One region of the Geobacillus lituanicus genome, then DNA from elsewhere that is predicted to be linked to it. Evidence: predicted binding sites of a transcription regulator. Region 1 holds the regulator's gene; each other region holds the start of a gene.
The links. Region 1 encodes CtsR, which represses protease genes until heat stress. Its sites were predicted from a motif close to ATGGTCAATAAAGGTCAAACA; they were not measured.

Region 1 (4,038 bases):
TAAGGGGAGCGCTTAGCGGAAGCGAAGGTGCGAACCGAAGCCCCAGTAAACGGCGGCCGTAACTATAACGGTCCTAAGGTAGCGAAATTCCTTGTCGGGTAAGTTCCGACCCGCACGAAAGGTGTAACGACTTGGGCGCTGTCTCAACGAGAGACCCGGTGAAATTATACTACCTGTGAAGATGCAGGTTACCCGCGACAGGACGGAAAGACCCCGTGGAGCTTTACTGCAGCCTGATATGGAATTTTGGTATCGCTTGTACAGGATAGGTGGGAGCCTGGGAAGCCGGAGCGCCAGCTTCGGTGGAGGCGGCGGTGGGATACCACCCTGGCGGTATTGAAATTCTAACCCGCACCCCTTAGCGGGGTGGGAGACAGTGTCAGGTGGGCAGTTTGACTGGGGCGGTCGCCTCCCAAAAGGTAACGGAGGCGCCCAAAGGTTCCCTCAGAATGGTTGGAAATCATTCGGAGAGTGCAAAGGCACAAGGGAGCTTGACTGCGAGACGGACAGGTCGAGCAGGGACGAAAGTCGGGCTTAGTGATCCGGTGGTTCCGCATGGAAGGGCCATCGCTCAACGGATAAAAGCTACCCCGGGGATAACAGGCTGATCTCCCCCAAGAGTCCACATCGACGGGGAGGTTTGGCACCTCGATGTCGGCTCATCGCATCCTGGGGCTGTAGTCGGTCCCAAGGGTTGGGCTGTTCGCCCATTAAAGCGGTACGCGAGCTGGGTTCAGAACGTCGTGAGACAGTTCGGTCCCTATCCGTCGCGGGCGCAGGAAATTTGAGAGGAGCTGTCCTTAGTACGAGAGGACCGGGATGGACGCACCGCTGGTGTACCAGTTGTCCCGCCAGGGGCACCGCTGGGTAGCTATGTGCGGACGGGATAAGCGCTGAAAGCATCTAAGCGTGAAGCCCCCCTCAAGATGAGATTTCCCACCGCGTCAGGCGGGTAAGATCCCTCGAAGATGACGAGGTCGATAGGTCCGAGGTGGAAGCGTGGCGACACGTGGAGCTGACGGATACTAATCGATCGAGGGCTTAACCAAGAAAAGCGGAGGCGAGCGGTTCGCCGCGACGGGCAAATGTTCTTCACCCGCAGGGGTGCTAGCACCCCGAGGGGGAAGGTTATTTGACCCCGAGCGGCGGCGAGCCGGAGCTAGACAATGAAAAGTGAAAGCGCCGCGGCTTCTTCCCGAAACGGTTATCTAGTTTTCAGGGAACGAATTCCTGACAACCTCATATGGCCTAGTGGTGATAGCGGAGGGGAAACACCCGTTCCCATCCCGAACACGGAAGTTAAGCCCTCCAGCGCCGATGGTAGTTGGGGCCAGCGCCCCTGCAAGAGTAGGTCGCTGCTAGGCTAAGCAGAAAGCACGCCTTTTTCTTCATTAGGAGAAAAAGCGTGCTTTTTCGTTTATCTGACCGAGAAGCGTTTTACTGGGCGAAAAAACGGATATTCTATAGATAGTCTCCCTTGTTTCGGTAACCCTTGCAATTTTTCGTCATACATTGTATAGTAAAAGTAAGGTCAAATATAGTCAAAGTCAACAAGATGGCGGTGATGCTTCCTCCCAAGGAATGCCCGTTTATTATTGGACAGGGAGCAGCTTGACCGCCAAGCAGCTTGGTTGTGAGGAAGGTGGGAGGTAGAGTGCCAAACATTTCCGACATTATCGAGCAATATTTGAAGCAAGTACTCAATATGAGCGACCAAGACATCGTTGAAATTAAACGAAGTGAAATTGCTAATAAATTCCAATGTGTTCCCTCGCAAATCAACTATGTCATCAACACGAGATTCACGCTCGAGCGCGGATATATTGTTGAAAGCAAGCGCGGTGGCGGCGGCTATATCCGCATTATGAAAGTAAAGACGAAAAGCGAGGCGCAGCTGATTGACCAGTTGCTCGAGCTGATCGGCCACCGCATCAGCCAGTCGAGCGCCGAAGATGTGATAAAACGACTTATGGAAGAAAAGGTGATTTCGGAGCGGGAAGCGAAAATGATGTTGAGCGTGATGGATCGCTCCGTTTTATATATCGATTTGCCCGAGCGGGATGAACTGCGGGCGCGCATGTTAAAGGCGATGCTGACGTCGCTAAAGTATAAGTAGGGGAGGGGGAGGCATTGATTTGCCAAGAATGCAAGCAACGCCCGGCGACGATGCATTTTACGAAAATAGTCAACGGGGAAAAAACGGAATTTCACCTTTGCGAGCAATGCGCCAAAGAACATGGTCATACGTTTATGCTCTATGGCCATGACGACTTTCCGCTCAACAATTTGTTAGCGGGGCTTCTCAACTTTCAAGCTCCGATGAAAGAAGTGACGGCCAATGCGTTCCCGAATCCGGATTTGCTTCAATGCGAGACGTGCCAAATGACATACCACCAGTTTACGCAAATTGGGCGGTTCGGTTGCGCCGACTGCTATCGGACGTTTGCCCGTTACCTTCCGCCGATTTTAAAACGGCTTCATAGCGGAAATACTGCTCATTCAGGGAAAATTCCGAAGCGAAAAGGCGGCGTCCTCCATTTGCGGAAGCAGCTGGCCACGTTGAAACAAAAGCTTCAGGAATTAGTTGCCCGCGAGGAATTTGAGCGGGCGGCCGAGGTGCGCGACCAGATTCGTTCGTTAGAGGACGAACTTCGCCGACGTGGAGAGGGGGAGATGTAGCGGTATGTCATTTGGAAAGTTTTTCAACACAGCGGTCAGCGCTTGGATGAGCCAGGAGGGGCCGAATTCGGACATCGTGTTGAGCAGCCGCATCCGGCTGGCGCGCAATATTGTTGATTTTCGTTTCCCAACGCTGTTTAGCAGCGAAGAGGCGAAACAAATCGTTGCCTTGTTTGAGCGCGCGTTCGTCCATCGTCCGTATGGGGAAGCGGGACGGTTTGAACTGTTGAAAATGTCGGAGCTTCAACCGATTGAAAAACGGGTATTGGTGGAAAAGCACTTAATCAGCCCGCATTTGGCTGAAGATTCGCCGTTTGGCGCCTGCCTGCTTTCGGAAAATGAGGAAATCAGCATTATGATCAACGAGGAAGACCATATCCGCATTCAGTGTCTGTTTCCAGGGCTTCAGCTTGCCGAGGCGCTTGAGGCGGCGAGCGAGTTGGATGATTGGATTGAAGGGCATGTCAACTATGCGTTCGATGAACGGCTTGGTTACTTAACGAGCTGTCCGACGAACGTCGGAACAGGGTTGCGGGCGTCGGTGATGATGCATCTTCCGGCGCTGGTGCTGACGCAGCAGATCAACCGCATCATCCCTGCCATCAACCAGTTGGGACTCGTCGTCCGCGGTACGTATGGGGAAGGAAGTGAGGCTTTAGGGAACATTTTCCAAATTTCGAACCAAATTACGCTCGGAAAATCAGAAGAAGATATTGTCGCTGATTTGCATACGATCGTTGAGCAGCTCATCGCCCAAGAAAGGGCGGCTCGCCAGGCATTAGTGAAAACGTTGGGCATACAATTAGAAGACAAGGTATTCCGTTCATACGGCATATTGGCCAACTGCCGCGTCATCGATTCGAAGGAGGCGGCGCAATGCCTGTCGGATGTGCGTTTAGGGATCGATTTAGGATATATCAAAAACATCCCGCGCAACATTTTAAATGAGCTGATGATTTTGACGCAGCCAGGATTTTTGCAACAATATGCCGGAGGGGTGCTTCGCCCTGAGGAACGGGATGTCCGCCGGGCGGCGTTGATTCGGGAACGCTTAAGGATGGAAACACGAAGAAAGATGGAGGGTGATGAACGATGATGTTTGGCAGATTTACGGAACGGGCGCAAAAAGTGCTGGCGTTGGCGCAAGAGGAAGCCATCCGCCTCGGCCATAACAATATCGGAACCGAACATATTTTGCTTGGGCTGATCCGTGAGGGGGAAGGAATCGCTGCTAAAGCGCTCATGGCGCTTGGACTTGGCCCGGATAAAATCCAAAAAGAAGTTGAATCGCTCATCGGCCGCGGCAATGAAGTGTCCCATACGCTCCATTACACGCCGCGGGCGAAAAAAGTGATCGAG
Region 2 (4,038 bases), 630 kb from region 1:
GCGGACAGACGGCGATCAATTTGGTCAAAGGGCTTGAAGAAGCCGGCGTGCCGCTGTTGGGCGTCACGTACGATATGATTGACCAGCTCGAGGACCGCGATCGTTTTTACCAGTTGCTTGAGGAGCTTGACATCCCGCACGTACCGGGCTTGATGGCGAACAACGCCGAGGAGCTCGCCGCCAAAGCGGCTGAGATCGGCTGCCCGGTGCTGCTTCGTCCGTCGTATGTCATCGGGGGCCGCGGCATGTTTATCGTCCATAGCGAGGCGCAGCTCGCTGCTTTGATCGAGCAAGGCGAGTTGACCTATCCGATTTTGATTGATGCGTATTTGGACGGGAAAGAGGCAGAAGCGGACATCGTGACGGATGGAACAGACATCGTGCTGCCGGTCATCATTGAACACGTCGAAAAAGCCGGCGTCCACTCCGGTGACAGCTATGCTTGGCTGCCGGCGCAGACGCTCACAGACGAAGAAAAAGCGAAAATCATCGACTATGCGGGCCGGATTGCGAAAAAACTCGGCTTTAAAGGAATTATGAACATTCAATATGTCATTGCGGACGGCAATGTATATGTCCTGGAAGTGAACCCGCGCGCGAGCCGGACGGTGCCGATCGTCAGCAAAACGACCGGCGTGCCGCTGGCGCAAATTGCGACAAAATTATTGCTTGGGAAATCGCTTGTCGACATCGTGGACGAAAAAGCGCGCGGCTTGGCGGTCATGCCGTACGCCGTGTTAAAGTATCCGGTCTTTTCGACCCATAAGCTGCCGGGGGTTGACCCGGTGGTTGGGCCAGAGATGAAATCGACCGGCGAAGGCATCAGCATCGCCGCAACGAAGGAGGAAGCGGCGTATAAAGCGTTTTATCCGTATTTGCAAAAGAAAGCGAACGCGAACGAGGTCTATGTCATTGGCAACATCGACGCCGAGCTGGAGGCAGAGATGACGGCGAAACAGCTGACCATCGTCGCTGATGTCCCGTTTGCCGATTGGGTGAAGCGCGACACGGCGCTCGCGGTGATCGACTTGGGCAAAGAGGAAGGCGAAGCGAACAAACGAATGACTGCGTTGTCCCGACAATTGCTCGTCTTCACGGAACGTGAGACATTGAAGCTCTTCTTGCAGGCGCTCGATGTCGATCATCTTGATGTGCAGCCGATCCATGGCTGGTTGGAAAAGAAAAAACAGGCAGAACAGGCGGTGATCGCATGAATGCAGTGATGTCATTAAAAGGGAGAGATTTTTTAACGCTTCTTGATTTCTCGACAGAAGAAATTTTGGACTTGCTGGCGTTAGCAACTGATTTAAAAGCGAAACAAAAAGCCGGTGTATCGTATACGCCGCTTTCCGGGAAAACAATGGCGATGATTTTTGAAAAGCCGTCAACGCGCACGCGCGTGTCGTTTGAAGTCGGCATGATTCAGCTTGGCGGCCAGGCGATGTATTTAAACGGAAACGATTTGCAGCTTGGCCGCGGCGAAACGATCGCCGATACGGCCCGCGTCTTGTCGCAATACGTCGATGTCATTATGATTCGCACATTTGCCCATCAAAAAGTCGAGGAGTTGGCCGAATATGCGTCCGTTCCGGTCATCAACGGCCTGACGGACGACGATCATCCGTGCCAGGCGTTGGCGGATTTGCTGACGATTTATGAAGTGAAGAAAACGTTCCAAGGCGTCAAGCTCGCCTATGTCGGCGACGGGAACAACGTCGCCAACGCCTTGCTTGTGGCCGCGGCGAAAGTCGGCATGGATGTCGCCATCGCCTGTCCGCCGGGCTATGAGCCAAAGAAAGAATATGTCGAGGCGGCGTGCCGAATCGGTGAACAGACAGGCGCCGCCGTCACGGTGACGCACGACCCGCTTGTGGCGGTGGCGGGGGCGGATGCGATTTATACGGATGTCTGGACGAGCATGGGCCAAGAAAGCGAAAGTGCTGAGCGGCTGCAAGTGTTTCAGCCGTATCAAGTCAACGAAGAGCTCGTCAAAGCGGCAAAACCGGATTATCTCTTTTTGCATTGTCTGCCGGCCCACCGCGGCGAAGAAGTGACGGCCGGCGTCATGGACGGCCCGAACTCGGTCGTATTTGAGCAGGCCGGCAACCGGCTTCATGCCCAAAAAGCGATTTTAGTGTCGATCCTATAGGAAAAAGGAATTCCCGTTTCGGGAGTTCCTTTTTTGTTCTTTGCAAGGAAAAGGATTTTCATGAGAAAAAACGTTTTTATTGTGAAGGCTTGACGCTCCGTGTGCGGCGGCCCCATCATTTCCCTTCTTATGAACAGCGGCAAAACCGGGAATGCTAACAAATGCAATCGAAGCAAGGGGGATGAAACAAATGGGCCAACCGCGCCATTTCAAACCAGGGGATAAAGCGCCGAACAACGGCGTGTACATTGAAATCGGCGAAACGGGCGACAATGTAAAACACCCGAAAAAGCTGAAACTGAAAGCCGGCGATACGTTCCCGGAAACGTCGAACCATAATCGGCATTGGACGTATTTGCGCAAACCGTGAAGTACAACAAAAGCCATTCCAAGTATGGAGTGGCTTTTGATTTGCCGTGTGCTTCGCGATCGGCTATAATGATTTATGGTCAAAGAAGGTCAAATGGAGGGAACGGCATGGACGCAAGCCGTTTGACGGAAAAACTGCAAGAGGCGCTGATGGCGGCGCAGTCGCTCGCCAAAGAACGACATCATCAACAGCTTGATGTCGAGCATCTCCTGATTGCGCTGCTCGAACAAGAAGGCGGCCTGGCGCCGCGGCTCGTGGAGCTTTCCGGCGCCGACAAGGAAAAGGCCGCTGACTGGCTTCGCAGCCAGCTTCGCCAAAAGCCTGAAGTGCATGGGGCGGACGGGCAGCTGTATGTTGCGCCCGCCTTAGCGCGGCTGCTTGAGGAGGCGGAAAACGAAGCGAAGCGAATGCAAGACGAGTACATATCGGTCGAACATGTGCTGCTCGCGTTGCCTCATGGCGCCGAGCCGGTCGCTCGGCAGCTGGCGTCGTTTGGACTGACGAAGGAAGCACTATTAGCGGCAGTGAGAAACGTAAGGGGGAATCAACGCGTGACGAGTCCACATCCGGAAGCAACCTATGAAGCGTTGGCAAAATACGGGCGCGACCTTGTCGCGGAAGCGAAAGCGGGAAAAATCGACCCGGTCATCGGCCGCGACAGTGAAATTCGCCGCATCATCCGCATTTTGTCGCGGAAGACGAAAAACAACCCGGTGTTGATCGGCGAGCCGGGCGTCGGGAAGACCGCTATTGTCGAAGGGCTCGCTCAACGCATCGTGCGCAAAGACGTCCCGGAAGGGCTGAAAGACAAAACGATTTTCGCTCTTGATATGAGCGCGCTCGTCGCCGGAGCAAAGTTTCGCGGTGAATTTGAAGAACGGCTGAAAGCGGTGTTAAACGAAATCAAAAAAAGCGACGGCCGCATCATATTGTTCATTGACGAGCTGCATACGATCGTCGGCGCCGGCAGAGCGGAAGGGGCGATTGACGCCGGCAATATGCTCAAGCCGATGCTTGCCCGCGGCGAGTTGCGCTGCATCGGGGCGACGACGCTTGATGAGTACCGGCAATACATCGAAAAAGACCCGGCGCTCGAGCGCCGCTTCCAACAAGTGCTTGTCCAAGAGCCGAGTGTCGAGGACACGATTTCGATTTTGCGCGGATTGAAAGAACGGTATGAAGTGCACCATGGAGTGAAAATCCACGATCGCGCGCTCGTCGCGGCCGCCGTTTTGTCCGACCGTTACATCTCTGACCGCTTTTTGCCTGACAAAGCGATCGATTTGGTCGATGAAGCGTGCGCGACGATCCGGACGGAAATGGAATCGATGCCGTCGGAGCTGGACGAAGTGATGCGCCGCGTCATGCAGCTGGAAATTGAAGAGGCGGCCTTAAGCAAAGAAACGGATGAAGCGAGCCGCGAGCGGCTTGCGGCATTGCAAAAAGAACTTGCCGATTTGCGTGAAAAGGCGAACGCCATGAAAGCGCAATGGCAAAAAGAAAAAGAGGCGCTTGACCG
Region 3 (4,038 bases), 790 kb from region 1:
GTCGACGATCTCAAGCAAGTGTGCTTTTTCGAGCGGCTTGAACTCGATGATGGCGTCGAAGCGGTTCAAAAATTCCGGCTTGAAGTAGGCGCTCAAAGAGTCAAGGACGCTTGTTTGCCCGTTGCCCTCTTTTTCAAAGCCGACGGTGATTTTTTTGTCGGTCGCACCGGCGTTGCTTGTCGCGATGATGACCGTGTCTTTGAAGCTGACGGTGCGGCCTTGGCTGTCGGTTAGGCGGCCGTCTTCCAAAATTTGCAGGAAGATGTGCTGTACATCCGGGTGCGCCTTTTCAATCTCGTCAAGCAAGATGATGCTGTACGGGTTGCGGCGCACTTTTTCCGTCAGCTGGCCGGCTTCTTCAAAGCCGACATAGCCCGGCGGCGAACCGATCAGCTTCGAGACGGAATGTTTCTCCATGTATTCGCTCATATCGAGGCGAATCATGGCGTCTTTTGTGCCAAACAGCTCCTCGGCGAGCGTTTTGGCGAGCTCCGTTTTCCCGACGCCGGTCGGGCCGACAAACAGGAACGAACCGATCGGGCGGTGTTTCGCTTTCAAGCCGGCGCGGCTGCGGCGAATGGCTTTCGCGACTTTTTTCACCGCTTCCGCTTGGCCGATCACTTTTTTCGCCAAGTGTTCTTCGAGATGTTTCATTTTTTCTTTTTCATCGGCTTGCAGCTTGCCGACGGGGATGCCGGTTTTCTCGGCGATGATTTGTTCGATGTCGGCGGCATCGACGACAGGGCGTTCTTGGTTGACGCCTTGCTCGAGTTGTTTTTCGAGCTTCAGCTCTTCATCGCGCAGTTTCGCTGCCAATTCGTAGTTTTCTTCTTTCGCCGCTTGTTCTTTTTCTTTCGCGATTTGCATCAACCGCTCTTGCAGCTGCTTTTCATCCGTCGGGCCGAGGCGCAAGTTCGCTTTCGAGCCGGCCTCGTCAAGCAAGTCGATCGCCTTGTCCGGGAGGAAGCGGTCTTGAATGTAGCGGTGCGACAGTTTCACGCACGCTTCGATCGCTTCATCCGTATAGCGGACATGGTGGAATTGTTCGTATTTCGGCTGGATGCCTTTTAAGATGACGATCGCTTCCTCAACGGTCGGCTCGTGGACGATGACCGGTTGGAAGCGGCGCTCAAGAGCCGCGTCTTTTTCAATTTGCCGGTATTCTTTGAGCGTCGTCGCCCCAACGACTTGCAGTTCCCCGCGGGCGAGCGCCGGTTTTAAAATATTGCCGGCGTCCATCGAGCCTTCAGCGGCGCCAGCGCCGACGAGCAGGTGGATTTCGTCAATGAACAAGATGATGTTTTTCCGCTCTTGCAATTCGGCGATGAGCCGTTTCATCCGCTCTTCAAATTGACCGCGGATGCCGGTGTTGGCGACAAGCGACGCCACGTCAAGCAAGTACACGTCTTTGTTCAATAGTTTTTCCGGCACTTGCCCTTCGGCGATTTTCAGCGCGAGCCCTTCAACGATGGCTGTTTTCCCGACACCCGGCTCCCCGATCAACACCGGGTTGTTTTTGTTGCGGCGGTTTAAAATTTCGATCACGCGGGCGATTTCTTTGTCGCGGCCGATGACCGGATCGATCAAGCCCGCTTTCGCCATTTGCGTCAAGTTGCGGCCGAATTGATCCAAAAATCCACCGCCATGGCTTTGCGGGCGCTTCGCCATCGTTTTCGGCGCGCTCATTCCGGCGTTGGCGGCTGTGAACGGGCTAGTAAAGAAGTCATCAAAGGAAAACGGTGAAAAGCCGAAGTTCATCGGAATGGACAGTTGTTGTTTTTGCTTTTCATAGCATTCATGGCACAGGTGAAGTTGTTGTTTTTCCCCGTTCCATTGCAAGTTGACAAACACTGTTGCTTCACGTTGTTGGCATGCTTGGCATAGCATGAGACATACCCCCTTTTCTCTTATTTGGGATTTGACTTTGACTTTCTTTGACTTTCTGGCTTTATTATACTTTGACCTTTTTTGACTTTCAAGTGTTTTGTACAAAAAAATTGTAATAACGATGAAATGTTTTTGAAAAAATGGTGAATACTAATGTAGGTGCGGCAAAGCTATGATAAAGTGAAAAACAGAAAAAGAGGCGGAAAAGACTCCGTCTTTGGTGCTCATGATGATCATGAATTTGAAGGAAAAAGGAGAAAGGTGAAGATGAGAAGACAGGTTGGTTTCGCGTTTGCTGTTGTACTTTTGGGGATGATGATCATGGCTGCTTGTACAAATCACAACAAGCAAGCCGAGACGCCGGCCGTGCTTGACGTGAAAATCGATGCGCCGGATCATATCGATTTGAACAAACCGACGAAGCTCGCCTGCGTCGTGACGTACGGCGGCGAAAAAGTAGACGATGCGAACGAAGTCAAGTTTGAAGTATGGAAGCATGGAAGCGACGAGCGGGAAATGCTTGAAGCGAAGCATGACGGCGACGGCCGATACTCGGTGGAAAAAACGTTCACCGAAGCGGGAACATATTCGGTGGTCGCCCATGTGACGGCGCGCGACATGCATAACATGCCGAAGAAAGATATTGTCGCCGGCAGCCCGGAACAGGCGGCGACGGCTGACGGTGCGCGCGAAAATTCCCAAGGCAGTGCTGAAGAACACCATCATGGCGCCGTCGCCATTTCGCTGTCGTCCCGTTCGTTCGAAGCCGGAAAACCGGCGGCGTTGACCGTCCGCCTCTCCAAAGATGGGAAGCCGTTGACAGGTGCGACCGTTCGTTTTGAAATGTGGCAGGCGGACAATAAGCATGAATTTGTCGATGCAAAGGAAAAAGGAAACGGCGAGTACGAAGCCATGGCCACGTTTGCCAACAAAGGAACGTATTCGGTGAAAGTGCACGTCGAAGGAAGCGGCGGGCTGCACGAACATCAAGTCGAACACGTGACAGTTCATTGATGGAAACGCGATTTCACATCGCATGCCATATTAATGAAGAGAGTTTGCGGTGTGTGAGAAGGCATCTTGTCTCGGATGCCTTCTTTTTTCGTTCTGTCGTCTTTCTTGTCCATGCCGGACATATACATATATATGGAAAAGCAACGGACAAGAGAGGGAGATGGAGGATTTGGGCAAGAGACACGAGTGGTCGGAGGCGTGGCAAATCGCTGCTGTTTACGTTGGAACGGTGATTGGGGCAGGATTTGCGACCGGAAGAGAGATTATGGAATTTTTCACTCGTTATGGGACGGCTGGAACGGTGGGCATCATCATCAGCGGTTGTTTGTTTATATGGGGAGGCGCGCGGCTCATGGTGATGGCGCGCCGAATTGGAGCTGCGTCCTATGATGAGTTGAATCGCTATTTGTTCGGGAACATGTTGAGCCCGTTTGTGACGCTCGTGATGACGGTGATGATCGCAGGGGTGACGGCGGTGATGATCGCGGGGGCGGGGGCGGTGTTTGAAGAGCAGCTCGGCTGGACACGGCAGGCAGGCGTCGCGCTGACGCTCGGGTTGGCGCTTTTGGTCATGCTGCTTGACCGCAAAGGATTGTTTGGCGTCAACGTGTTCGTCGTGCCGATGATGATGATCTTGAGCGTTGCCGTATGGATCAAAATGATGATGGCTGGCGACTTATGCCGACCGGATATAGCGGCATCGGATTATTCACTGAAGGCAATGTTGTCCCCGTTTTCGTATGCGGCGTTTAACTTGGCGATGGCGCAAGCGGTGTTGGTGCCCGTTGCCCGCGAAGCGGCCAGTGAGCGGGCGGTGAAGCGCGGGGCGATGTTGGGTGGGGGGATCCTAACAGGGTTGTTGCTTCTCAACCATATTGTGTTGCTGTCGTTTCCGCAAAAGGATGGTTACGATATTCCGATGGCCGAAGTAGTTCGTGCGTTTTTTGCCATGCTGTATTGGTTGTATGTCGTCGTCATTTACGGAGAAATTTTTACCTCGGTCATCGGCGGCTTGTTTGGGCTTGCCCGTCAAGCGCGCATTTGGGTGCCGATCAGTGGAAAAGGGATCGGCGTGCTGCTCGTGTTGGTGTTTACCGCGGTCAGCCCGTTTCGCTATGGGGAGTTGTTGTCGTTTCT

Region 2: clpB (ATP-dependent chaperone ClpB) is a predicted target of CtsR. The motif match lies at 2,595-2,615, and genes of this name have one in related genera.
Region 3: ACR1UW_RS06400 (ATP-dependent Clp protease ATP-binding subunit) is a predicted target of CtsR. The motif match lies at 1,956-1,976, and genes of this name have one in related genera.

Annotation. Positions count from the first base shown of each region.
Region 1 covers NZ_CP194773.1:481,463-485,500, forward strand. The annotation lists rRNA gene ACR1UW_RS02350 (23S ribosomal RNA) at 1-1,049, shown strand, start outside; rRNA gene rrf (5S ribosomal RNA) at 1,248-1,364, shown strand; gene ctsR (transcriptional regulator CtsR) at 1,655-2,116, shown strand; gene mcsA (protein-arginine kinase activator protein McsA) at 2,131-2,679, shown strand; gene mcsB (protein-arginine kinase McsB) at 2,684-3,775, shown strand; gene clpC (ATP-dependent protease ATP-binding subunit ClpC) at 3,772-4,038, shown strand, end outside.
Region 2 covers NZ_CP194773.1:1,113,200-1,117,237, forward strand. The annotation lists gene carB (carbamoyl phosphate synthase large subunit) at 1-1,214, shown strand, start outside; gene argF (ornithine carbamoyltransferase) at 1,211-2,149, shown strand; gene ACR1UW_RS05605 (YjzC family protein) at 2,340-2,519, shown strand; gene clpB (ATP-dependent chaperone ClpB) at 2,627-4,038, shown strand, end outside.
Region 3 covers NZ_CP194773.1:1,267,700-1,271,737, forward strand. The annotation lists gene ACR1UW_RS06400 (ATP-dependent Clp protease ATP-binding subunit) at 1-1,887, opposite strand, end outside; gene ACR1UW_RS06405 (FixH family protein) at 2,155-2,901, shown strand; gene ACR1UW_RS06410 (YkvI family membrane protein) at 3,062-4,038, shown strand, end outside.